DNA from 4 places in the Pseudomonas sp. CDFA 610 genome. Region 4 is predicted to be linked to each of the others. Evidence: predicted binding sites of a transcription regulator. Region 4 holds the regulator's gene; each other region holds the start of a gene.
What was found. The regulator FliA, encoded in region 4, starts transcription of late flagellar genes. The targets are predictions, from matches to a motif close to CTAAAGTTTNNNNNNNNNNNGCCGNTAA.
Positions count from the first base shown of each region.

Region 1: a site for FliA is predicted at 2,828-2,855, ahead of KDX39_RS11445 (methyl-accepting chemotaxis protein). Genes of this name have one in related genera too.
Region 2: a site for FliA is predicted at 1,335-1,362, ahead of KDX39_RS01055 (methyl-accepting chemotaxis protein). Genes of this name have one in related genera too.
Region 3: a site for FliA is predicted at 2,836-2,863, ahead of KDX39_RS22495 (methyl-accepting chemotaxis protein). Genes of this name have one in related genera too.

Region 1 covers NZ_JAGTPM010000005.1:303,504-309,022, reverse strand. Annotated here, with positions in the region: gene KDX39_RS11450 (YifB family Mg chelatase-like AAA ATPase) at 1-561, shown strand, start outside; gene KDX39_RS11445 (methyl-accepting chemotaxis protein) at 749-2,725, opposite strand; gene KDX39_RS11440 (LysR substrate-binding domain-containing protein) at 2,908-3,828, opposite strand; gene KDX39_RS11435 (NorM family multidrug efflux MATE transporter) at 3,984-5,366, shown strand; gene KDX39_RS11430 (putative bifunctional diguanylate cyclase/phosphodiesterase) at 5,371-5,519, opposite strand, start outside.
Region 2 covers NZ_JAGTPM010000001.1:218,440-223,958, forward strand. Annotated here, with positions in the region: partial or broken gene KDX39_RS26490 (MCP four helix bundle domain-containing protein) at 1-366, shown strand, start outside; gene KDX39_RS26495 (methyl-accepting chemotaxis protein) at 499-1,224, shown strand; gene KDX39_RS01055 (methyl-accepting chemotaxis protein) at 1,403-3,199, shown strand; gene KDX39_RS01060 (PH domain-containing protein) at 3,252-3,623, opposite strand; gene KDX39_RS01065 (DUF6482 family protein) at 3,826-4,137, shown strand; gene surE (5'/3'-nucleotidase SurE) at 4,248-5,021, shown strand; gene KDX39_RS01075 (RidA family protein) at 5,031-5,429, opposite strand; gene KDX39_RS01080 (DNA topoisomerase III) at 5,493-5,519, opposite strand, start outside.
Region 3 covers NZ_JAGTPM010000012.1:221,343-226,861, forward strand. Annotated here, with positions in the region: gene KDX39_RS22480 (chemotaxis protein CheA) at 1-838, opposite strand, end outside; gene KDX39_RS22485 (STAS domain-containing protein) at 881-1,171, opposite strand; gene KDX39_RS22490 (response regulator) at 1,195-1,563, opposite strand; gene KDX39_RS22495 (methyl-accepting chemotaxis protein) at 1,573-2,790, opposite strand; gene KDX39_RS22500 (VOC family protein) at 3,062-3,517, opposite strand; gene KDX39_RS22505 (HIT family protein) at 3,637-4,071, shown strand; gene ycaC (isochorismate family cysteine hydrolase YcaC) at 4,145-4,771, opposite strand; gene KDX39_RS22515 (hypothetical protein) at 5,076-5,366, opposite strand.
Region 4 covers NZ_JAGTPM010000006.1:73,915-79,433, reverse strand. Annotated here, with positions in the region: gene KDX39_RS12565 (chemotaxis protein CheA) at 1-1,426, opposite strand, end outside; gene KDX39_RS12560 (protein phosphatase CheZ) at 1,460-2,245, opposite strand; gene KDX39_RS12555 (chemotaxis response regulator CheY) at 2,265-2,639, opposite strand; gene fliA (RNA polymerase sigma factor FliA) at 2,895-3,635, opposite strand; gene fleN (flagellar synthesis regulator FleN) at 3,632-4,465, opposite strand; gene flhF (flagellar biosynthesis protein FlhF) at 4,581-5,519, opposite strand, start outside.

The sequences.
Region 1 (5,519 bases), on a different contig from region 4:
GAGGTGTTGCGCGAGCCGCTGGAGTCCGGCCATATCGTGATTTCCCGCGCGCGGGATCGGGTGCGCTTTCCGGCACGTTTTCAGTTGGTCGCGGCGATGAATCCATGCCCATGCGGTTATCTGGGTGAACCGACAGGCCGTTGCCGTTGCTCCACCGAGCAGGTGCAGCGCTACCGCAACAAACTGTCCGGCCCGCTGCTGGATCGTATCGACCTGCACTTGACCGTTGCGCGTGAAACCACCTCGCTCAATCCCGGCCCGCAGACTGGCGACACGACTGCCAGTGCAGCCGCCATCGTTGCGCAGGCCCGCGACCGACAGAATCGGCGCCAAGGCTGCGCCAATGCTTTCCTCGACCTTCCGGCCCTGCGCCAGCATTGCGCGCTGTCGAGTGCTGATGAGAACTGGCTGGAAACGGCATGCGAACGCTTGACGCTATCACTGCGTTCGGCGCATCGGCTGCTGAAAGTGGCGCGGACCCTGGCGGATCTGGAGCAGGTGGAGGCGATCAATCGCGGTCATCTGGCGGAGGCGTTGCAGTATCGACCTGCGAGTGGGTGAGAGGGCATGCACCGGTACAACTGGATCCGACTGCACCCATCTAATGGTGGGCTGCCACTGGCTCAGGCCGAGAAAAACTTAACGTCGTGTCCGGGATCAGTTGACCACTACACTCTTTCAAACCCGAAAAGACCATGCCGGTAAACAGCACCGGCATGATCGCATCAGGATTGACGCAAGCTACCTCTCACCGAAACCGATCAACCTCTTTGCGCAACTCACCTGCCAGCGAATTCAGCTCTTCGGCGGTGATGGCCAGATTGGAAACCACTTCGCGCTGTTCACTGTTGGCCATGGCGATGCTTTGCAGGTTGCTGCTCAGCATAGTGGCGGTGCTGCTCTGCTCTTGAGTTGCGGTGGTGATCGCGGCGAACTGATGACCGGCGGAGCGGCTTTGTTCGTCGATCTGGGCCAGTGCCGAAGCGACCTTGGCGTTGAGCGAAAGGCCTTCCTGCATCAGCGCATTGCCTTGTTGCATGGTGTTGATGGCGTTGCCGGTTTCCTGCTGGATGCTGGCGATCATGCCGGAGATTTCGTCGGTGGCCTTGCGAGTGCGCGAGGCCAGGCTGCGGACTTCATCGGCAACCACGGCAAAACCGCGCCCCTGCTCACCGGCACGAGCGGCTTCAATGGCGGCGTTGAGAGCCAGCAGGTTGGTCTGGTCGGCAATCGAGGTGATCACGCCGACGATGCTGCCGATTTCCTGAGAGCGCTGGCCCAGGGTGTCGATCACGGTCGCGGTACTGCTCAGCGAGGTGGCGATCTGTTGCAGCGACGAGGAGGCTTCTTCCATGGAGGTGCGACCAATACGCGTCTGTTGCGCGTTGTCCTGTGCCAGCCGTTCGGTGTTGCTCATGTTGTCGGCGATGTTCATCGATGTTGCGCTGAACTCTTCAACCGCGCCCGCCATGCTGGTGATTTCGCCGGACTGCTGCTCCATGCCTTCGTAAGCGCCGCCGGACAGGCCGGACAAGGCGTGAGCACGGGTGCTGACTTCCTGCGCGGCGGTGCGGATGTGCGACACCATCGAAGAAAGCGCTTCACTCATCTTGTTGAAGCTGCCCGACAACTGACCGATTTCGTCGTTGCTGGTGATATTCAGGCGCACGCTCAGATTGCCCGCACCCAACTCATCGGCCTGGCGAACCAGCTCGGAAAGTGGACGCAGTTTGCTGCGCAGCAGCCAGATGGCGCTGATGACGGCAATGAGCATCGCCAGCAGGCTGCCGATGGCCAGTTGCGTGCCGACGTCCCAGGTCACAGCGCTGATTTCATCGCCGGGCATGCTGGCAATGACGGTCCATGGGCCGCCTGCGAATGGCTGGCCGACGCTGTAGAAGTCCTGTTTGCCGTCATTCCAGAACTGGGCCTTGCCCGGTTTGCTGGCCAGATCGGCGACGGCTTTGGCAGCGCTTTCAGGCGACTGGATGCCAGCAGGCGGGACGAGCCAGGTACCTTTGTCGTCCAGCAGTGCCAGTGAACCGGTGGCGCCGATGCGGAAGTTTTTCAGGTCGTCGAACTGGGTTTTCTGGGCATCGGTGTAATCGAAGCCTACGAACAACGCTGCGATGATCTTGCCACTGCTGTCGCGAACCGGGCTGTACTGGGTCATGTAATAACGATCGAACAACACCGCCTTGCCCACGTAGCCCTGACCGGCCATCAGGCGATCATAGGCAGGCGCCTTGCGGTCCAGCAGCGTACCAATGGCGCGCGTGCCGTCCTGCTTGCTCAGCGAGGTGCTGATGCGAATGAAGTCATCGCCGCTGCGCACGAAAATCGTTGCCACACCGGCTGTCAGCCGACGGAACTCGTCCACTTCGGTGAAGTCATTATTCAGCGCCGTGTCACGCAGGAACAGGCCGGGCGTTTGAGTGCCTGCCACGGTCACCGGTTTGTCGGCCTGCAGGGTCAGGCCGACCGCAAAGCGCTTCTCGAACAACCCGCTCAGGCGCTGAGTGCTGTCACGCAAAGTGCTGTGGAAGGTGTTGAGCTGATCGGCGAGCAGGCGTGCCTCACTGGACATGTGCTCCTCACGGATGACCAGGTTGGATGCATCCAGGGATCTCAACGCAAAAAGCGTACTGCCACTGATGACGACTGCCAGGATCACTGCCAGGGCGATACCGAGCTGCGTAGCAATCCGGGTGCGGGGCTTGGACATAAAGGCTCCAGACCGAATGATTATCGCCAGATCCTTGGCTCTATCGTTCAGCAAACGTTAGTTAGATGTTGTACCGTTTTGAATAAGCGGTTCTTAGGCAATGCTTCGGCCAGCAAGAACGATACTTGAGTGTCTTGCGCAGGCATTAGTAAAGATGGCATTTTTGCATTACGCGAGGCGCGTTAGTGCAAAATTTCAACTAAGGGCAATTCCATTGCCTTGACTTCTGCCTGCAAAAAGTCGCTCAGACGCCTCAAGCGTTCTACTCCGGGCCTTGTACGCGGCCAGACCAGATAATAATTTTCGCCACTGGCCACCGCAGTTCGCCACGGCAGGCTGAGTCTGGCCTGCGCAACGTCTTCCGCGACCATCAACAAATCGCCCATCGACACGCCATAACCGCGTGCTGCTGCAATCATCCCCAACTCAAGCGTATCGAACACCTGACCGCCCTTGAGCGACACCTTGTCTGCCAATCCCATTCGGTTAAGCCAGGTGCGCCAGTCACGCCGATCCGGCGTCGGGTGCAGCAGTTCGGCCTTGGCCAGCCGCTCGACATTCCACGGCGGATCCTGCAACAAAGTCGGCGCGCCGACCGGTATCAGCCATTCCGGGAACAGCAGAGTGGCTTCCCAGTCTGCTGGAAAATGACCATGACTGAGCAGGATCGCGCAGTCGAACGGTTCCTGCGCGAAATCCACCGCGTCGATGTCCATCCAGGCGCTGGTCAACTGCACTTCATTCCCGACCTGAAGATGACGAAAACGACTGAGCCGCGCCAGCAGCCAGCGCATGGTCAGGGTCGACGGTGCCTTCATGCGCAGGATTCCCTCTTCCGCCTGCAAGGTACTGCAGGCCCGTTCAAGGGCCAGGAAGCCGTCCCGCACACCCGGCAACAATGCACGCGCCGATTCGGTCAGTTGCAGGTTGCGCCCGTTGCGCTGAAACAATCGGCAGGCAAAGTGCTCCTCCAGCGTGCGGATGTGCCGACTGACCGCACTCTGGGTAATGGACAGCTCTTCAGCTGCGCGAGTGAACGAGGTATGCCGGGCCGCTGCTTCGAATGCACGCAACGCATAAAGAGGAGGGAGACGACGAGACATGCGGGCTTTCCAGATAGGCCGGACAACCACTTTACTGTAAATGTTATTCGCATGAGTTTTAATCATGCTGAGCATCGGATTTATCGCTTTGTGCTTTTTACCTCGAATGCTGACAATAAGCCGCTCATCAGTCCTTTCGCCGTCGAGCATCGTCCATGCAACAGCCTGCCCTCAAAGAACTCTGGATCATCCTGCGCTTGGCCGGGCCGCTGATCGCTTCGCAGATGGCGCACATGCTGATGGTGTTCACCGATACGGTGATGATGGGCAAGATCGGCCCTGAAGCCTTGGCGGGCGGTGGTCTCGGCGCGGCCACTTACAACTTCATCTCGTTTTTCTGCGTGGGCGTGATGGCTGCTGTCGGCACGCTGGTTTCCATTCGCCACGGCGCAGGCGACACCGAAGGCGCGGCCCGGTTGACGCAAGCCGGGCTCTGGCTGGCCTGGGGCATGGCTCTGGTCGCGGCGCTGATTCTGTGGAATCTGGAACCCATCCTGCTGCAGTTCGGCCAGGCCGAAGCCAACGTGCACATGGCCGCTCAATTTTTGATCACCCTGCCGCTGGCCCTGCCCGGACTGCTCAGTTTCATGGCCCTGCGCGGCTTCACCAGCGCGCTGGGACGAGCGCGTCCGGTGATGACCATCAGCCTGATCGGGGCTGTCGCCAATTACGCGCTCAACTACGTGCTGATCCATCAATGGTTCGGCCTGCCCAACCTGGGCCTGATGGGCATCGGTTTGGTCACGGCCATCGTGACCAACTGCATGGCGCTTGCACTGGCGTTGCACATTGGTCGGCACCCGGCCTATGCGGCGTATCCGATTCGCAAAGGCCTGTCGAAGCTGTCACGCAGCCATCTGGCCGAACTGTGGCGTCTGGGTCTGCCAATCGGCGGAACCTATGCGGTCGAAGTCGGGCTGTTCACTTTTGCGGCGTTCTGCATGGGCGCGATGGGCAGCACCCAGATGGCGGCGCACCAGATTGCGCTGCAGACAGTGTCCATGGCCTTTATGGTGCCGGTCGGCATTTCCTACGCCGTGACCATGCGCATCGGCCAGCATTACGGCGCGGGCAACATGCTCATGGCCCGCACCGCAGGACGTCTCGGAATTGGTTTCGGCGGCACGGTGATGCTGTTGTTCGGCCTGTTGTTCTGGCTGGCGCCGCATCAGATCATCGGATTGTTTCTGGACATCAACGACCCGGCGTTCGCCGACATTGTGGTCATGGCCGTGCATTTGCTGGCCATCGCGGCCTGGTTCGAGTTTTTCGACGGTACGCAGACCATTGCGATGGGTGCGATTCGTGGACTCAAGGATGCGCGCACGACCTTTCTGGTCGGCCTGCTCTGCTATTGGCTGATCGCGGCACCTGCGGCGTGGCTGCTGGGTTTTTCCGCCGACGGCGGAGCTCCGGGCGTGTGGTGGGGTCTGGCGCTGGGCCTGCTCTGCTCGGCGGTCGCGCTCACCGGGGCGTTCGAATGGAAAACCGCAAGGCTGCTGCGCAAACACCCGGTCGGCGAGACCGTGATGGGCTGACGCGTCAGGAAGACGCCGGCTGGCGGGACGCTTCGCAGCGACTCGCGTCCGATTTCAGCCATTCCACCAGTTGTGGCATCGGCAATGGTCTGCTGATCAGGTATCCCTGCAACTGATCACAGGCAAAACCGCGCAACAGCGCCAGTTGGCCCG
Region 2 (5,519 bases), on a different contig from region 4:
GGCCTGGCGCTGGACAGCCCTGACCGTGCCCAGCAGGACCTGAGTACATTTTCTGCCGCCTTTACTCAGCTTGAAGGCCAGATGTCCACGTTGAGCGACTTGATCGAAGACAACTCGAAAGCCAGCGGTGAAGTCACCCGCGATGCCATCAGCACCGCCAATATCACGCTCGGCGTGGTTCTGGTCATCAGCCTGTTGCTGCTGTTGGCCCAAGGGTATTGGGTGACTCGCAGCATCATGATCCCTTTGCGATCTGCCAGCCGTATCGCTGACAGCATTGCGCATGGCGACCTCAGCGAGCCAATTGCCGAGCCGAGCAGCCGTGATGAAGCCAGCGCGCTGATTCGCAGCCTTGCCGTCATGCAGCGCGATCTGCGCGGCATGATCGAAGTGGTGCGTGGCAATGCCCATGGCGTCAGCGGCATGAGCGGGCAATTGAGCAGCGGCTGTCACGCTGTGGCGGGCAGCAGCCAGCAGCAAAGCTCGGCAGCTGCGACCATGTCGGCGGCCGCCAGCGAAATGACCGCCAGCATCGAAGAAGTCACGCGTCATGCCGAACAGGCAAGGGAGATGGCCAATCAGGCCGAGGCGCTGGCCAAGAACGGCGGACGGGTGATCCATCAGGTGGTCAGCGACATGGACGGCATTGCCCGTTCTGCCCAGCAATCGGCGCAGGTAATCCGCACGCTCGACAAGGAATCGGAAGCCATTTTCAACATCATTCAGGTGATCAAGAGCATTGCCGACCAGACCAACCTGCTGGCGCTCAACGCGGCCATCGAGGCGGCACGTGCCGGTGAACAGGGCCGTGGCTTTGCCGTGGTGGCCGACGAGGTGCGCAGCCTGGCAGGTCGTACCAGCGCATCGACCCAGGAAATCACCGGCATGGTCGCCCGCATTCAACAAAGCACCCGCGAGGCGGTGACCAGCATGGAAGCCGGGGTGGTGCAGGTCGACAAAGGCATGGTGGTGACCGCCGAGGTCCAGCAAGCCATCCGGGATATTCTTGATGCCACGCTGAGCACCACGCATCTGGTCAACGACATCACCCGCACGATTGGCGAACAGAGTCTGGCCAGCAATGAAATTGCTCATCAGGTGGAGATGATCGCCAGCATGTCCGAGGACAACAGCCGGGTCATCGGCCAGACGGCGGCCACCACCGACGAGTTGTCCGCGCTGGCAGTCCAGCTCTCGCGTTCAGTGGACCGGTTTCGGCTTTGATATCTATAAGCCATTATCTGGCGTAATCTCCCGATCCGCCCACTCTGTGCTTTTTTGCCGGTAGTCGAGCCTGATCGGGACACCGTCCAGTGTTCTGATCGCTCCGGTCATTAAAGCTTTTGCACTAACAGACGTTAACCATCCAAACGGATTACCTTCCGCGCCCAGGAGCTGCTGCATGCAAACGTTAAAGGCTTTGTACGAGTCGGTCGAAAAGCAGTTTTTCAACACCTTGACCAAAAAGCTCTCAAGCCTTTTTCTGCTGGTTGTCGTCAGTGCGCTGCTGTATTGGGTGGCGCTGTCCGTTCATGCCGACATCGTGACGTTGTTGCGCAGTGCGCAACTGGAAGCCGGTGTACTGACGCGCATTGAAGGCAGGCTGGATGCGCTGAGCAACGCCATTCTGATCAGCACCCTGTTCACGCTGGGCATGGTCGGTTTCATGGTCTGGTACCTGCGCCATCTCATTGTGCGGCCTGTGATGTTCATGACCGGTGCGCTGGAAGAAATCGCCAACGGCGAGGGCGATCTGTCCAAGGATCTGCCATTGCTGACCCACGACGAAATCCGCGTGCTGGCCAGCACCTGCAACCGCTTCCTGGCCAAGCAGCGCGAAGTGATCAGCAGCATTCAGGCACTGACCGTGCAGATCGCGGTCGAGTCGGCGCGCTCGCTCAAGAACATCAGTGATTCCAGCGACAGCGCAACCGATCAGGCGCGTTTTGCCAAGGAGGTCATGGATCAGAGCAACATGGCGGTAGGCAGCATCGAGGACGTGTCGCAGCAGACTCAAGGCATTTCCAGCACCACTGCCCAGAACCTGAGCATGGCGCGCGGCTCCTATTCCGAACTGCTGGAAGTGACCGGCAACATCAGCCAGATATCCAGCAGCCTCAACGAGTTCGGCGTGCTGGTATCTGCCTTGAATCAGCGCTCGTCGAGCATCAAGTCCATCGTCGGCCTGATCCAGAAGATTTCTTCGCAGACCAACCTGCTGGCCCTCAACGCGGCCATCGAAGCGGCACGTGCCGGCGAAAGCGGCCGCGGCTTTGCCGTGGTGGCCGACGAGGTGCGCACCCTGGCGCAGAACGTCAGCAAAGCCACGGACGATATCTCGCAGAATATTGATGCGATGCTCCTGGAAGTCAGCTCGACCTACGAGCAGACCACTCAGATCAGTCAGAGCGCACGTGAAACGCAATTGGTCGTGGAGCGTGCGTCGGGTCATTTCGAAAGCATGATCGTCGACTTCGAGTCGACCAATGGCAAGCTTGCCGACATTGCGTCCCATATCCAGCAGTTCGCCACGACCAACACGGGCATCAACGACCGGGTCACGCGTATCTATGCGGACAGCCAGGCCATCGACCAGCGCATGCAGCATTCAGCGACGGCCACCCGCGACCTGTCCGGTGTTGCCGAGCGCGTGCAGGCGTTGCTGGGACGTTTCGTGCTCGGGCACGGTGAGCTGGATGCTGCAATCACGCGGGCCAGTCAGTGCCGCGATACCTTGCAGGCGCGGCTTGCGGTGCTGCACAAGGAGGGCGTCAATCTGTTCGATCACGACTACAAATTGATTCCCGGCACCGATCCCAAGCAATACATGACCAGTTACACCGAGCGATTCGCGCAGATCTGCCAGGAGGAGTGCGACAAGCTGACCAAGGGCACCCGAGGCGGCAAGGTCTCGTTCATTGTCGATAGCAAGGGTTATTGCCCGGTCAACAACAGCTGGGTTTCACAGAAACCGACCGGCAATCGCGCTGTTGACTTGCCGGTATGTCGCAACAAACGGATGTTCTCTGACCCGGTCGGCCTGCGAGCGGCAAGCAATAAACAGCGCTTCCTGCTGCAGACCTACCTGCGCGATACCGGTGAAATCATGACCGAGATCGATGTACCGTTCTTCTTCGACGGCCGTCATTGGGGCAACCTGCGGATGGGCTTCGACGCGGCGCAGTTGCTGGGCCGCTGAGACGTCGGGTGACTTCCGTCGGTCTTGCGAATACCGACGGGAGTTTGTTCAGTCAGCCAAGCAGGTGCTGGGCGATATACCTTGATATCTGGACCACTGACGTCTTGCCTGTGAATTCGAACTTCACCTTGCCGATCGCCGAGTAATAGATTTCCAGTTCCGAGTCCAGGTCGAATGTCCCCGACGTTTCCACCGACCAGGCGACGATGTTCTTGTAGGGCAGAGACGTGAAGTCTTTTTTGCTGCCTGTCAGTCCCTGAACGTTGACCGAGATGATGCGTTTGGTGGTAAAGACGACGCCGTCGCGCATGGACTTGTAGGAGTCGATGACTGTTTCGCCGTCCAGCAGCAGATCCTTCACACGGTCTGCGTACTCGTCATTCTGTTTGAGTTTGAAAAAACCTTTGTTGTTGAAGTCGATCATTTTCTATCCTTGAACCGTTAACGAAGGAAGCGGAGCGCGTCTATGCCGGGCATTGCCGCGTGCAGAGTAGCATCTGGCCACTTTTCCGGTCAGTCGCCCGACCAGGAGCATTGCTCCAGTCTGACTTGACGGCAATGGAACGTTAACGCCTGTTCAGGCTCAATTTCTGTGACGCTCTGATTCCCGGAACGCCTACGGAGGTGTGATTTTGAACATTCAAGACCTGTCCAGCGACATCAAGGCTGGCAAGATCAGTGAACTCAATCTGGTGTCGATGGAAGGCGGTTCCTACGTGCTTCACGCACTTGTGCAAGGCAAGTCAGTGCCGGTTCAGGATTCACACGGCAAGCCTTTGCATCTGGCTTCGGTGGAGGAAGCACGCAAGGTGCTGTCGTCGGTACCGGACGTACAGCTGTTTCTGAGCCAGGGCGTGGCTCACGACGAGATGGTCGGCCTGGACGACGTGCAGGTCGAATCGTCCCGGCATGAGATTCCGTTGCGCTCGAGCCTTTGATATACAGCGTTCACCTGTCCGAATGAATGGAACACCGCTCTGCACGTCAGAGCGGTAAGTCGATACTGCCGGTTGAGGTTTTGACGGCAGTTCACTCCTCAGGAGCAGTCATGTCTTTCCAGAAACTACCCCGAATCCTGATCACCAATGACGATGGCATCGATGCCCCGGGTTTGCTGGCGCTTGAAGAAGTGGCCCGCGAACTGGCCGATGAGGTCTGGATCGTCGCCCCTGATCATGACCAGAGCGGCATCTCGCACGCGTTGAGCATTCACCATCCATTGCGCCTGACCACGCGTGGCGATCATAAGTTTTCGGTTTCGGGTACGCCCGCAGACTGTGTCGCCATGGCCTTGCAACAGTTGATGAGTCAGCCGCCCACGTTGATCCTGTCCGGCATCAACAAAGGCGCGAACCTGGGCGTTGAGACGGTGTTTTCCGGTACGGTCGGCGCAGCCATGGCCGGGCTGTTACTGGGCGTGCCTTCGATTGCCCTGAGTCAGGCCCTGACGCGCCGTGACTCGGTGCGCTGGGATACGGCACGGCAACTGGCACCGGATGTGATTCGCAAGGTCTGGGGGCTGGGGTGGGAGCAGGGCGCCTGCCTGAACATCAATTTCCCGGATGTTCCCGCAGCGGAAGCTGGCCCGATGCAGTTCACCACCCAGGGTGCCGGTCGCATCGATGCGCTGGAAATCACTTCACGCACCGATATGCGTGAGCGCGACTATTTCTGGCTGAGCATCCATCGACACGATCTGGCGGACGCGCCCGGCAGCGAAACCCATGTGGTCATGAATGGCGGTATTTCCGTTACACCGCTGCGTTTCGAACGTACCGACACGGCAATGCTGGACCAGTTGAAAACGCGTCACGCGAGCTGAGGCATCCTTTCAGGACTGGCGTATCACGGCGATACATTTGATCTCCAGCAGCAAGCCGGGGTGCGCCAGTTCAGCAACGCCTATGCAGGTCCAGGCGCATTGTCCGCGTGGAAACAAGCGGTTCTTGACGTCGCGAAAGACCGGCATGTGCTCGCTCATCGACACGTGATAGGTCGTCATGTCGACGATGTCGTCGAACGTGCAGCCAGCCTCGGCCAGTACCGTGCGCAGGTTTTCCCAGCAGGCGATGAATTGCGCTTCAGGGTTCAGGATCACTTCCATATCGCGTGTGCGCCCGACCTGTCCCGAGCAGTAGAGCGTATGGCCGACCCTGACCGCAGGCGCATAGCCGGCGCGGTCCATGATCAGTTCCATGGTGGGAGGGACAATGATTTCGCGGTCTGACATGTGGCTACACCTGGCTATGCAGTTTTGAATTGATTCTTTGCAGCGAATACCTGCCTGACGGTCTTACGCCTTGCTGGCAGGTTTCGCGGC
Region 3 (5,519 bases), on a different contig from region 4:
GTGCAGGGCCTCGCGGCACGGCGCGCTGATCGCCCAGCAGTTCGCCACTGCTGACCACCGGGCTGTTGTCGTTCTGCGGCATCAGATCGGTGCCGGTCGCTGTGATGGTTTCGTTCACGGCTGTGATCTCTACCGCACAGTCTTCGCGCACGAAATCGAACACTTCATTGATTGCTGCGTGCCCGGCTGCCGAGCGGAAGTCGATCTCGAAACCCAGGTGGCAGGATTCAGGGTCCCATTCCTCAACAGCCGGAATGCTGTCGGTCACCGTCGTGACCTGGACCATCTGGCCCAGCGTATTGAGGTAGCGCAGGAATGACAGCGGGTCCATGCCGTTGCGAAACACGTCCACGCCAAAGCGCAGGGAAATGTGCCACAGCATGGACGTCTGCACATCGCTGACAGTGGGCGTCTGCACAGGCCGGGCAGCCGCTTCCGCAGGTGCCTGATACGCCTGCAAGGCCTGACGCAGCGCCGCTTCACGCTCCAGCGCTGCGGCTGCAAGCTGCTCGCCGCGGCTGGCTACCACGTCGATCAGTTCAAGCATGTGGTCGCCGGACCTGAGCAGCACTGCGATCAACGCCGCATCCACCGAGACGCTGCCTTCACGCAACCGGTCGAGCACGTCTTCGACAATATGGGTAAAGCTGACGATTGGCGTCAGGCCGAACAATCCCGCAGAGCCCTTGATGGTGTGGGCCGCACGGAATATCGCACCGATGGCATCCTGATCGCCCGGCTCACTTTCCAGTTGCAGGAGGGATTCCTCCATGGCCAGCAACAGCTCGCGCGCCTCGACGATGAACGTCTGCTGTGCCTGATCAAGATTAATGCTCACGTGAACTTCCTTTTCGGTCACTGAACCACACTGCAACGGACGCTAAGCGAAGGCACCCGGATGACACAGTTCGAATGTTTCCACGACCGCCTTGCTCTGCCCGGTCAGGCTGAGCGCGGTGCCGGTCCTGCCAGCCTCGCGCTCGATGACCGCCAGCAGTTGAAACCCCGCACCGTCCATTTCCGTCACCTGCGACAGATCGATTTGCATGCGCGGCGTGGCACCCATCTGCGGCAGCAGGCCCGCAGCAAGCTCGGTCACGGTGTAAATCGTCAGTTCGCCATCGATGCTGACACGCACGGTGTCAGCAGTGGTTTCGATCAACATCGGCATGCTGGCCTCCGTGGCCCGGACACTCAGGGCAGAATGAGTTTGGAGACCGCCGCCAGCATCTGTGCAGGCTGGAACGGCTTGACCACCCAGGCCTTGGCCCCGGCAGCCTGGCCTTCAGCCTTCTTGGATTCCTGGGACTCGGTGGTCAGCATGATGATGGGCGTGAACTTGTAACTGGCCAGCTTCTTCACTTCCTTGACGAACGTGATGCCATCCATGTTCGGCATGTTCACGTCGCTGATGATCAAGTGGACCTTCTGCCCGGTGAGCTTGCCCAGTGCATCCTTGCCGTCGCTGGCTTCGATCACGTCGTATCCGGCACTTTTCAGCGCGATGCCGACGACCTGCCGAACGCTGCTTGAGTCGTCGACCACCAATACACTCTTAGCCATGATGCGCTCCTAGAAGAACGTGATTTCCTGAGAATTCTGCTGCGCTGCTGATTCGCCGCGATGTGTAAGACGCTGTTCGTCAGTGGCGTAAGTGGATTCCATGCGTGCCAGCCACTCACGGGCATTGATCGCGACGGCTTCGTCTGGAGACTGGCTGGATTGCTGCAAATGGGTGTGCAGCGAGTCAATGTTGTCGCGCACATGGGTAAGGATCTGACTGACTCGGTCCTGAAACTGCAGGCTGACCAGCACCTCGGTCATCTCGTCGCGAATGCCGTAGCTTTCCTGCTTGAGCAGATCGGCGGATTCGGCGAGACGTCCGGTTATGCTCTGGAAACGCTGCAGCACGTGTTGAATGCTCTGTTCGGACTCAGTCACCGAATGGCTGTCCTGATCCGCGCCGCTGGAGGCGGCCTCAACCAACTGGGTGATTGCGTTGTTGATGATGTCGACCTTGGCCGACATCTGCTGGCCGGTCTCGCTGGACTTGCTCGACAGGCTGCGCACCGCATCGGCCACCACCGCAAAGCCTCGCCCGGCTTCACCGGCGCGGGCTGCTTCAATGGCCGCATTGAGGGCCAGCAGGTTGGTCTGCGCCGCGATGGCCGCAACGTCGGCTGCCATGGTACGTAACTCGCCGGTATAGGCCGTGAGGCTGCGCACCTGAGTCAGCGTCTGGTCGCGGCTGGCCTGCGTGGCTTTCAGGGAATCGATGACTTGGCTCAGCTCGCTGTCACTCTGCGCCAGCACCTTGAGCGCGCCGTCTGCATTCTGCCCGTCCAGCTCGCCTGCGGCCTGCTGCGACGCCTGAACAGTTTCCTGCAATCGTTCGGAAATACCGGTGAACCGACTGGTCAGCTCGATAATGGCGGTCTCGGTCTGCTGACGCGAGCTTTCGACCTGCTTGGCCCAGATCGGCATCGCACCCAGCAGCACTTCATTGAGCTGCGCCCGAGAAGCCTTCGCGCCGATTGCAGCGTCATTGGACTGATGCTGTGTAAGCGCATCGTCGGTCAGACGCACGGCTTGTTCACGTTGCGAACGCGCACTCCACACCCCGGCACCGACACCCAGAACGGCCAGTACGCCACAGGCAGCAAGATTGGCAGGAGAGGTGCCCGACTGAGTCAGAATCCAGGCAATGGCCGGGATCACCGGGACCAGTGGAAACCAGAGGAAACGTGGATGACTTTGACCTGGAGTACTACTGTACTGACTCGACGTCATAGGTTCGATCCTTGAACATTGCAGCGGATGAAAGCAACTTAGGGGTTATCTGCCTCGATCATGGCAACTTGAGAGCGCACAGGCGCCATCCGTCCGGTTGATGACAATTGGGTGACGAAGTGCATGGTGCGCCTGTACTAGGTTTAGCTGTGATTCTGGAAATAGCGAGGGGAGGGGGCGTTTGCGCAGTGTCGTGGCGAACATCGAGTTGTGGGAGGGGGCTTGCCCGCGATGAGGTTAGTGCGGTGTGTCAGTCGCGCGTTATTGGACTTCAGGCAAACGCCGCCTCGATAAACGCCTCCAGCGTCTTCTCTTCCAGAATCTCCACCGAGAAATGCCCGAACCGTTTGGGCAGCCAGATAATCCTTCCCCCGGACGGTGATTGCAGGTTTGAGCGATCAAGCGGTTTGCCGTTCTCGTCCTCCGGTTGCACACCGGCTGCGATCAGTTCGTCGTAAGCCTTCTCGATATCCGGCGTCGAATAACAATGTCGATAAATCATGCCCTCGCCTGACGTATCCAGCAGGTCCTTCAGATTCCCCGCCAACGGCTGGACCAGCATGAAGCGTTCAGTGCCGATCATCGCAATGGCATAACGCACATGCAGACCGCCGCGTTCCCAGATCAGGGTTCTGGAGATTTTGGCTTGCAGGATCTGCGCGTAATAAGCGCAGGCTTCTTCAAGGTCGGTGACGAGAACGTCGATGTGGCTGAATGTCAGGTCCATTGAGAGCCGTTCCTGCTGGTGCGGTGGATAACAAGTGCCTGCAATTTCGCATGCCTGAGGTGCAGTGTCATATCCTCCGTTGTGAGTCAGTTGCAGATAAGGGACCAGAGGAGGGGCGTATGACCGAGTGTGACATCTTTGAGACCGGGCACTGGCGTGTCAGCCATCGACGTGATGCGCGATACCGCGGCTATCTGATGGTTGCGTCTGTTGCACCCGCTTCTGATCTGGGCGACCTGAACGAGGCGGCGCTGGCCGAGCTGGGAGGTGTTTTGCGCAGAACAGAACAGCTTCTGGTGCGGGCGTATGAGCCTCGAAAAGTGGTGATATATAAATTGGGATTCTCTGCCGGGTTCAGTCTGCATTTTCATGTCGCGCCGGTTACTGAGGCACTGCTTGTGGAGGTTGCAGGTCATCCGGGGTATGCCGCAGAGCCGGATGGGAACGACGTGATACTTTTCCTGAGTCGTGAATATTGCGAGCGGGCATTGAGTGAAGAGGAGCGGGGGATTCAAGCGAGGGAAGTGCTCAGGTTGAGGGGAATGCCGAGCTGAGGGCGGTACCGCTTAGTCAGCGTTGATATCGAGGTGCATGCAGGAGGGCAAAATGCCCTCCTGCGATTACCGGTCAGCGTGCAGTCAACGCTGCATAGCTGTTCATGAGATTGCGGTAGTTCGGAATACGCTGCGACAACAGATTGCCCAAACCTTCGATATCGTTGCGCCAGTCGCGCTGCAACTCACACGCCACCGAGAACCAGTTCATCATCTGCGCGCCTGCCTGTGTCATGCGGTTCCAGGCGGCCTGCTGCACAGCCGTGTTGAACGTGCCGGAAGAGTCGGTCACCACGAACACATCAAAGCCTTCAGCCAGCGCCGACAACGTCGGGAAGGCGACACAAACGTCCGTCACCACACCGGCAATGATCAGTTGCTTGCGGCCAGTAGCCTTGATGGCTTTGACGAAGTCTTCGTTGTCCCAGGCGTTGATCTGGCCAGGGCGAGCGATGTACGGCGCGTCCGGGAACATCTCTTTGAGTTCCGGTACCAGCGGACCATTCGGGCCTTGTTCGAAACTGGTGGTCAGAATGGTCGGCAGCTCAAAGAACTTCGCCACGTCGGCCAACGCCAACACGTTGTTCTTGAACTCGTTCGGGGTGAAGTCCTGCACCAGCGAAATCAGACCGGTCTGGTGGTCGACCAGCAGAACTACGGCGTCGTCTTTGTTCAGGCGGTTGTAAGTGGCATTGGTCATGGTGGAATCCTTTTTCGAAGTGGTGAGGGGCTGTCGTTTCAACGTGTGGCTAGATTAATGTCCATCTGAACGTCGAAAAAGCGCTTGAAAAAGGTTTGTCTGTCAACCTCGATGAGACAGTTCAGCCAGTGTTCGTATGGCCGCACGACTTGCCCAACACTTCTGCCGGACTGTTTCAAGGTAAGCGCCGTCCCACTGCCGTTTGGAGATGCGTGCAAGCCAGTGGTTTACGGCCTTGTGATCGAAGTGTATTGGGTTGAAATCTTTCCCGATCCATTCCATCATGGATTTGTGCTCGGGGTTTTCAGGGGCGGCCACAGCCTTCCGGAGCATCTTGTAACGCCTCGCCATCCATGTCTTCGGGTGGACGAGCATCGGCACCTTCGAAGCAGTTGGTATTTGAGGAAAGGCGTTCGCAGGCAACGTTTTTCGGCCTTGATATGTGCTCCGGGCTGTCCTCGAGGCCGTAGAGATAAGTAAGCGTCCGCTTTCCATTCGGCACTTCGATCGAGGTTTTGCAAGCCTCCTTATTCACTTTCCGCCCCCAGCCTTCAGGATCGGGAGCCGTACCGCTCACCGGCGATTTCAAATTCATGCAGATAGCTGTCGCTCCGGACCATCAGGGCTTGGATCACCTGACTAGCTTCACGAGGATAATGTTTGCAGACACTGCGAATCTATGCCAAATCTTCGGGGTGATCTCTTTTAGCTTGATGTGCATCAGCAACAAAATCAGAAATGGGCCTTG
Region 4 (5,519 bases):
GGTCGGCCAGTGCCTCGACAAGGTTTTTGTCCAGGTCGGTCTCTTCGCCCACCAATTCCAGATTGATCTCTTTCTTGAGCTGGCGAGCCAGGTCACGAACCAGACGCGGGAAGCGGCCGAAGACTTTCTTGATCGGCTGCATGCGGGTTTTCATCACTGCGGTCTGCAGGTCGGCGGTCACCACGTCCAGGTTCGAAACGGCCTTGGACATGGCTTCGTCGCCACTGTTAAGACCCAGGCGAACCAGGCGGTTACGCACCAGCACCAGTTCGCCGACCATGTTCATGATCTCGTCCAGGCGCGCAGTATCGACGCGCACCGTGGTTTCGGCCTCGGTCGCGACCGGCTTTTCGCCCGTCGGGGCGGGAGCACGAGCGGGTGCAGGGGCAGCAGCCTTGGCTGGCGCAGGTTCGGCCTTTGCAGCAGGGGCAGGCGCAGCAGCAGGCTTGGCAGCGGGGGCCGGGGCAGGCTTGGCAGCAGGTGCAGGCGCCTTGGCGACGACCGCGTCAGGCTCGAACTTGCCCTTGCCGTGCAGCTCGTCCAGCAGGCTTTCGAATTCGTGATCGGTGATTTCGTCGGAGGCCGCAGCCTGTGCCGTCGCTGGAGCCTTGGCCGCAACGGCCTCGACAGCCACCGGCGCAACGACAGCAGCGTCGAACGACCCTTTGCCATGCAGTTGATCCAGCAATGCTTCGAACTCGTCGTCAGTGATCTCGTCACTGGCCGGTGCGCTGCCGCCAGCCTTGGCCGCAGGGGCCGGTGCTGGAGCGGCATCGGCGGCAAACTTGCCCTTGCCGTGCAACTGATCGAGCAGGGATTCGAATTCCTGATCGGTGATCTCGTCGCTCGACGAGGCCTGAGCGGCCGGGGCCGCAGCAGGTGCTGCAATCGGCCCGGAGCCGTGCAGCGAATCGAGCAACTGTTCGAATTCATGGTCCGTGATGTCGTCGCCGCCAGCCGCCTCGGCAACCGGAGCAGCCGATTCGGCGACTTCAGCCACAGGTTCAGGCTCGGCAACTGCGACTTCGTCATTGGACTGTGGTTCAGCCAGACGGGACAACGCCGCCAGCAGCTCCGGCGTCGCAGGCGTCAGGTCAGTACGTTCGCGCACCTGGCCGAACATGCTGTTGACGGTGTCCAATGCTTCCAGGACCACGTCCATGAGCTCGGAATCAACGCGACGCTCACCCTTGCGAAGGATGTCGAACACGTTTTCGGCGATATGGCAGCACTCCACCAGCTCATGAAGCTGGAGGAAGCCGGCGCCCCCTTTTACAGTGTGAAAACCGCGAAAAATTGCATTGAGCAGATCAGCATCATCCGGTCGGCTTTCCAGCTCGACCAATTGCTCTGACAACTGCTCCAGAATTTCGCCGGCCTCTACCAGAAAATCCTGAAGGATTTCTTCATCGGCGCCGAAGCTCATGGGGGTGCTCCCTAAAATTAACCGTCAACAGACCTAGAAGCCGAGGCTCGATAGCAGATCGTCTACATCATCCTGTCCGGATACGACGTCTTCACGTTTATCGGCATGAATCTGCGGACCTTCACCCTTGGCGAGATGTTTTTTAGGATCTTTTTCCGCAAGGATGGATTCTTCGTCATGTTCGATACCCGCAAAGCGATCGACATGGCTGGCCATGAGCACCAGTTTGAGCAAATTGCCTTCCACTTCAGTGACTAACTGCGTGACACGCTTGATCACCTGACCGGTAAGGTCCTGGTAATCCTGGGCGAGCAGAATGTCATTGAGGTGAGCGGAAACCTCGTGAGTCTCCTTTTCGGTACGCGTCAGAAAACCATCGACCCGCTTGGCGAGATCGCGAAATTCCTCGGCACCGATTTCGCGGCGCATGAAACGTCCCCAGTCTTCGCTCAACGCCTTGGCGTCGGAACTCAGACCGTTCATGACCGGCGTGCTTTCCTCGACCAGGTCCATGGTGCGGTTGGCCGCATTTTCGGTCAGTCGCACGACGTAACCCAGACGCTCGGTGGCATCCGTGATCTGCGATACCTCTTCGGCCTGAGGCATGTGCGGATCGATCTGGAAGTTGACGATTGCACTGTGCAGCTCACGAGTCAGCTTGCCCACTTCCTGATAGAGGCCGCGGTCGCGTGTCTGGTTGAGCTCATGGATCAGTTGCACAGCTTCGCCGAAACGGCCTTTTTCAAGGCTGGTAACCAGTTCCTGCGCGTGTCTTTTCAGGGTCGACTCAAAGTCGGCCATCGAATCATTGTTATCCATAGCGCCCTCGCGGCATGCATCAGCTATTGACGCGTTCAAAGATCTTTTCGATCTTCTCTTTCAGCGCTTGAGCCGTGAATGGCTTGACCACGTAACCGTTAACACCGGCCTGTGCAGCTTCAATGATCTGCTCACGCTTGGCTTCGGCAGTGACCATCAGCACCGGCAGGCTCTTGAGGCGCTCGTCTTGACGGACCTGGCGCAACAGATCGATACCGGACATGCCAGGCATGTTCCAGTCCGTCACCAGAAAGTCAAAGGCACCGCTCTGCAACATCGGCAGCGCGGTCAGACCGTCATCCGCTTCCGATGTGTTGGTGAACCCCAGATCACGCAACAGGTTCTTGATGATCCGCCTCATCGTTGAGAAGTCATCAACGATGAGGATTTTCATGTTCTTGTCCAATTCGACCTCCAAGCAGTCTTTAACGCGTTCAGCACCTGAACACGCTGTTCACTCAATACTGGCACAGCACACCCCCGGCTGTACGAAACGACGACGGGCTTGGCAAAACGACAGGTACAGACCTGAACGAACAGCCCATCGAGGCACCGCCCGACAGGCTCCTGCCTTGTCTATCCTGTTACCACGTAACGCTCTGCACAGCCGGCTTGAAGTCACTGTGCGGACCAGGCCGCACCTTGACTGTCAACGCGCTCGCCACTCCCCCAAACGCCCTCGCAAACGAGCTGCGCACTGGCTGTGTAACTGACTGACCCGCGATTCGCTGACACCCAGGACCTCTCCGATTTCCTTGAGGTTCAGCTCTTCGTCGTAGTACAGCGCCAAGACCAGACGCTCACGCTCCGGCAGATTGGCAATCGCATCGGCCAGGGCTGCCTGGAAGCGCTCGTCTTCCAGGTCCCGTGACGGTTCAAGCGAACCGCTGGCACCGTCCTCGTGCAGCCCTTCGTGATCGCCGTCCTGAAGCAGGTCGTCGAAACTGAAGAGGCGGCTGCCCAAGGTATCATTCAAAATCCCGTAATAATCATCGAGACTCAACTGGAGTTCGGCAGCAACCTCGTGATCTTTAGCGTCACGTCCGGTTTTCGCTTCAATTGCGCGAATTGCGTCGCTTACCATGCGCGTATTGCGGTGGACCGAGCGAGGCGCCCAGTCCCCCTTGCGCACTTCGTCGAGCATGGCGCCACGAATACGGATACCCGCATAGGTCTCGAAACTCGCACCTTTGGTGGAGTCGTATTTGGTAGAGACTTCCAGCAGGCCGATCATGCCGGCCTGGATCAGGTCCTCGACCTGCACGCTGGCTGGCAAGCGGGCCAGCAAGTGATAGGCGATGCGCTTGACCAAGGGCGCATAACGCTCGATCAGCTCATACTGCGAATTCCGGGAAGCCTTGCTGTACATCTGGTAGCCGCTCGCTGTCATTGGACAGGCCCCGCACTGGTCTGGTGAACGAGTCGTTCAACGAAAAATTCAAGGTGACCCCTTGGATTGGCCGGCAACGGCCAGGTATCGACCTTTTGAGCAATGGCCTTGAATGCCAGCGCGCATTTGGAACGCGGGAAGGCTTCGTAGACGGCACGCTGTTTCTGTACGGCCTTGCGCACGCATTCGTCGTAAGGCACAGCCCCGACATACTGCAGCGCCACATCCAGAAAGCGGTCCGTGACCTTGGTCAGCTTGGCGAACAGATTGCGGCCTTCCTGCGGGCTCTGGGCCATGTTGGCCAGCACCCGGAAGCGATTCATGCCGTAGTCGCGGTTGAGCAACTTGATCAGTGCGTAGGCATCCGTGATGGACGTCGGCTCGTCGCAGACTACCAGCAAGACTTCCTGCGCGGCGCGTACGAAGCTGACCACCGATTCACCGATGCCTGCCGCCGTGTCGATCACCAGTACATCGAGGTTGTCGCCAATTTCACTGAACGCCTGGATCAGACCTGCGTGCTGGGCAGGCGACAGATGAACCATGCTCTGAGTGCCGGAAGCGGCAGGCACGATGCGAACGCCGCCCGGCCCCTGAAGAAGCACGTCGCGCAATTCGCAACGGCCTTCTATGACATCGGCGAGCGTGCGTTTGGGTGTCAGCCCAAGCAGAACATCGACATTGGCCAGACCCAGATCGGCGTCAAGAAGCATGACGCGTCGACCGAGTTCAGCCAGGGCCAGTGAAAGGTTCACTGACACGTTAGTCTTACCGACGCCACCTTTGCCGCCGGTCACCGCAATAACCTGTACGGGATGCATGCTGCCCATGTTATTTCTTTACCTTGTCTTGCGTAGACCGAAGCCACATTGGGGGCTGCACGTTCGCGAACGAACAATGCCTGGCAGACCATCGATGCAGGGACATTCCAATAGTCTCCATCACTTAACCTACCCTTTTGCCAGGTGAGTGATAGAGGTCGGCAAACATATCAGCCATCGCTTCTTCGCTAGGCTCATCCTGCATTTGCACGCTGACCGCACGGCTCACCAGTTGGTGACGACGCGGAATGTGCAAATCGTCAGGAATCCGTGGTCCGTCCGTGAGGTAGGCCACCGGCAATTCGTGACTGATCGCCAGGCTAAGAACTTCACCCAGGCTGGCGGTTTCATCCAGCTTGGTCAGAATGCATCCGGCCAGGCCACAACGCTTGTAACTGTGATAAGCCGCTGTCAGTACCTGCTTCTGGCTGGTTGTGGCCAGTACCAGGTAGTTACGCGATTTGATGCCGCGACCTGCCAGGCTTTCCAGTTGCATGCGCAACGCAGGATCACTGGCTTGCAGTCCGGCAGTGTCGATAAGGACCACACGCTTGCGCAGCAGAGGCTCGAGAGCCTGTGCCAGCGACTGACCGGGATCGACGTGAGTCACCGGCACGTTGAGAATACGGCCCAGTGTCTTGAGCTGCTCCTGGGCACCGATGCGGAAGCTGTCCATGCTGACCAGCGCGATGTTCTGCGCGCCGTACTTCAGCACGTAACGGGCGGCCAGCTTGGCCAGCGTGGTGGTCTTGCCCATGCCGGCAGGACCGACCATGGCAATAACACCGCCCTCTTCCAGCGGTTCGACATCAGGCACGGCAATCATGCGCGCCAGATGGGCCAACAGCATGCGCCAGGCCTGACGGGGCTCGTCAATGTCCGGAATCATCGACAGCAGGTCACGCGACAACGGACCGGACAGGCCGACGCGTTGCAGGCGACGCCACAGGTTGGCCTGTTGCGGACGGCTGCCCTGCAACTGGGTCCAGGCCAGGGAGCCGAGCTGGACTTCCAGCAGCTCGCGCAGGCCGTTCAATTCGGAGCGCATCGACTCGAAGGCACG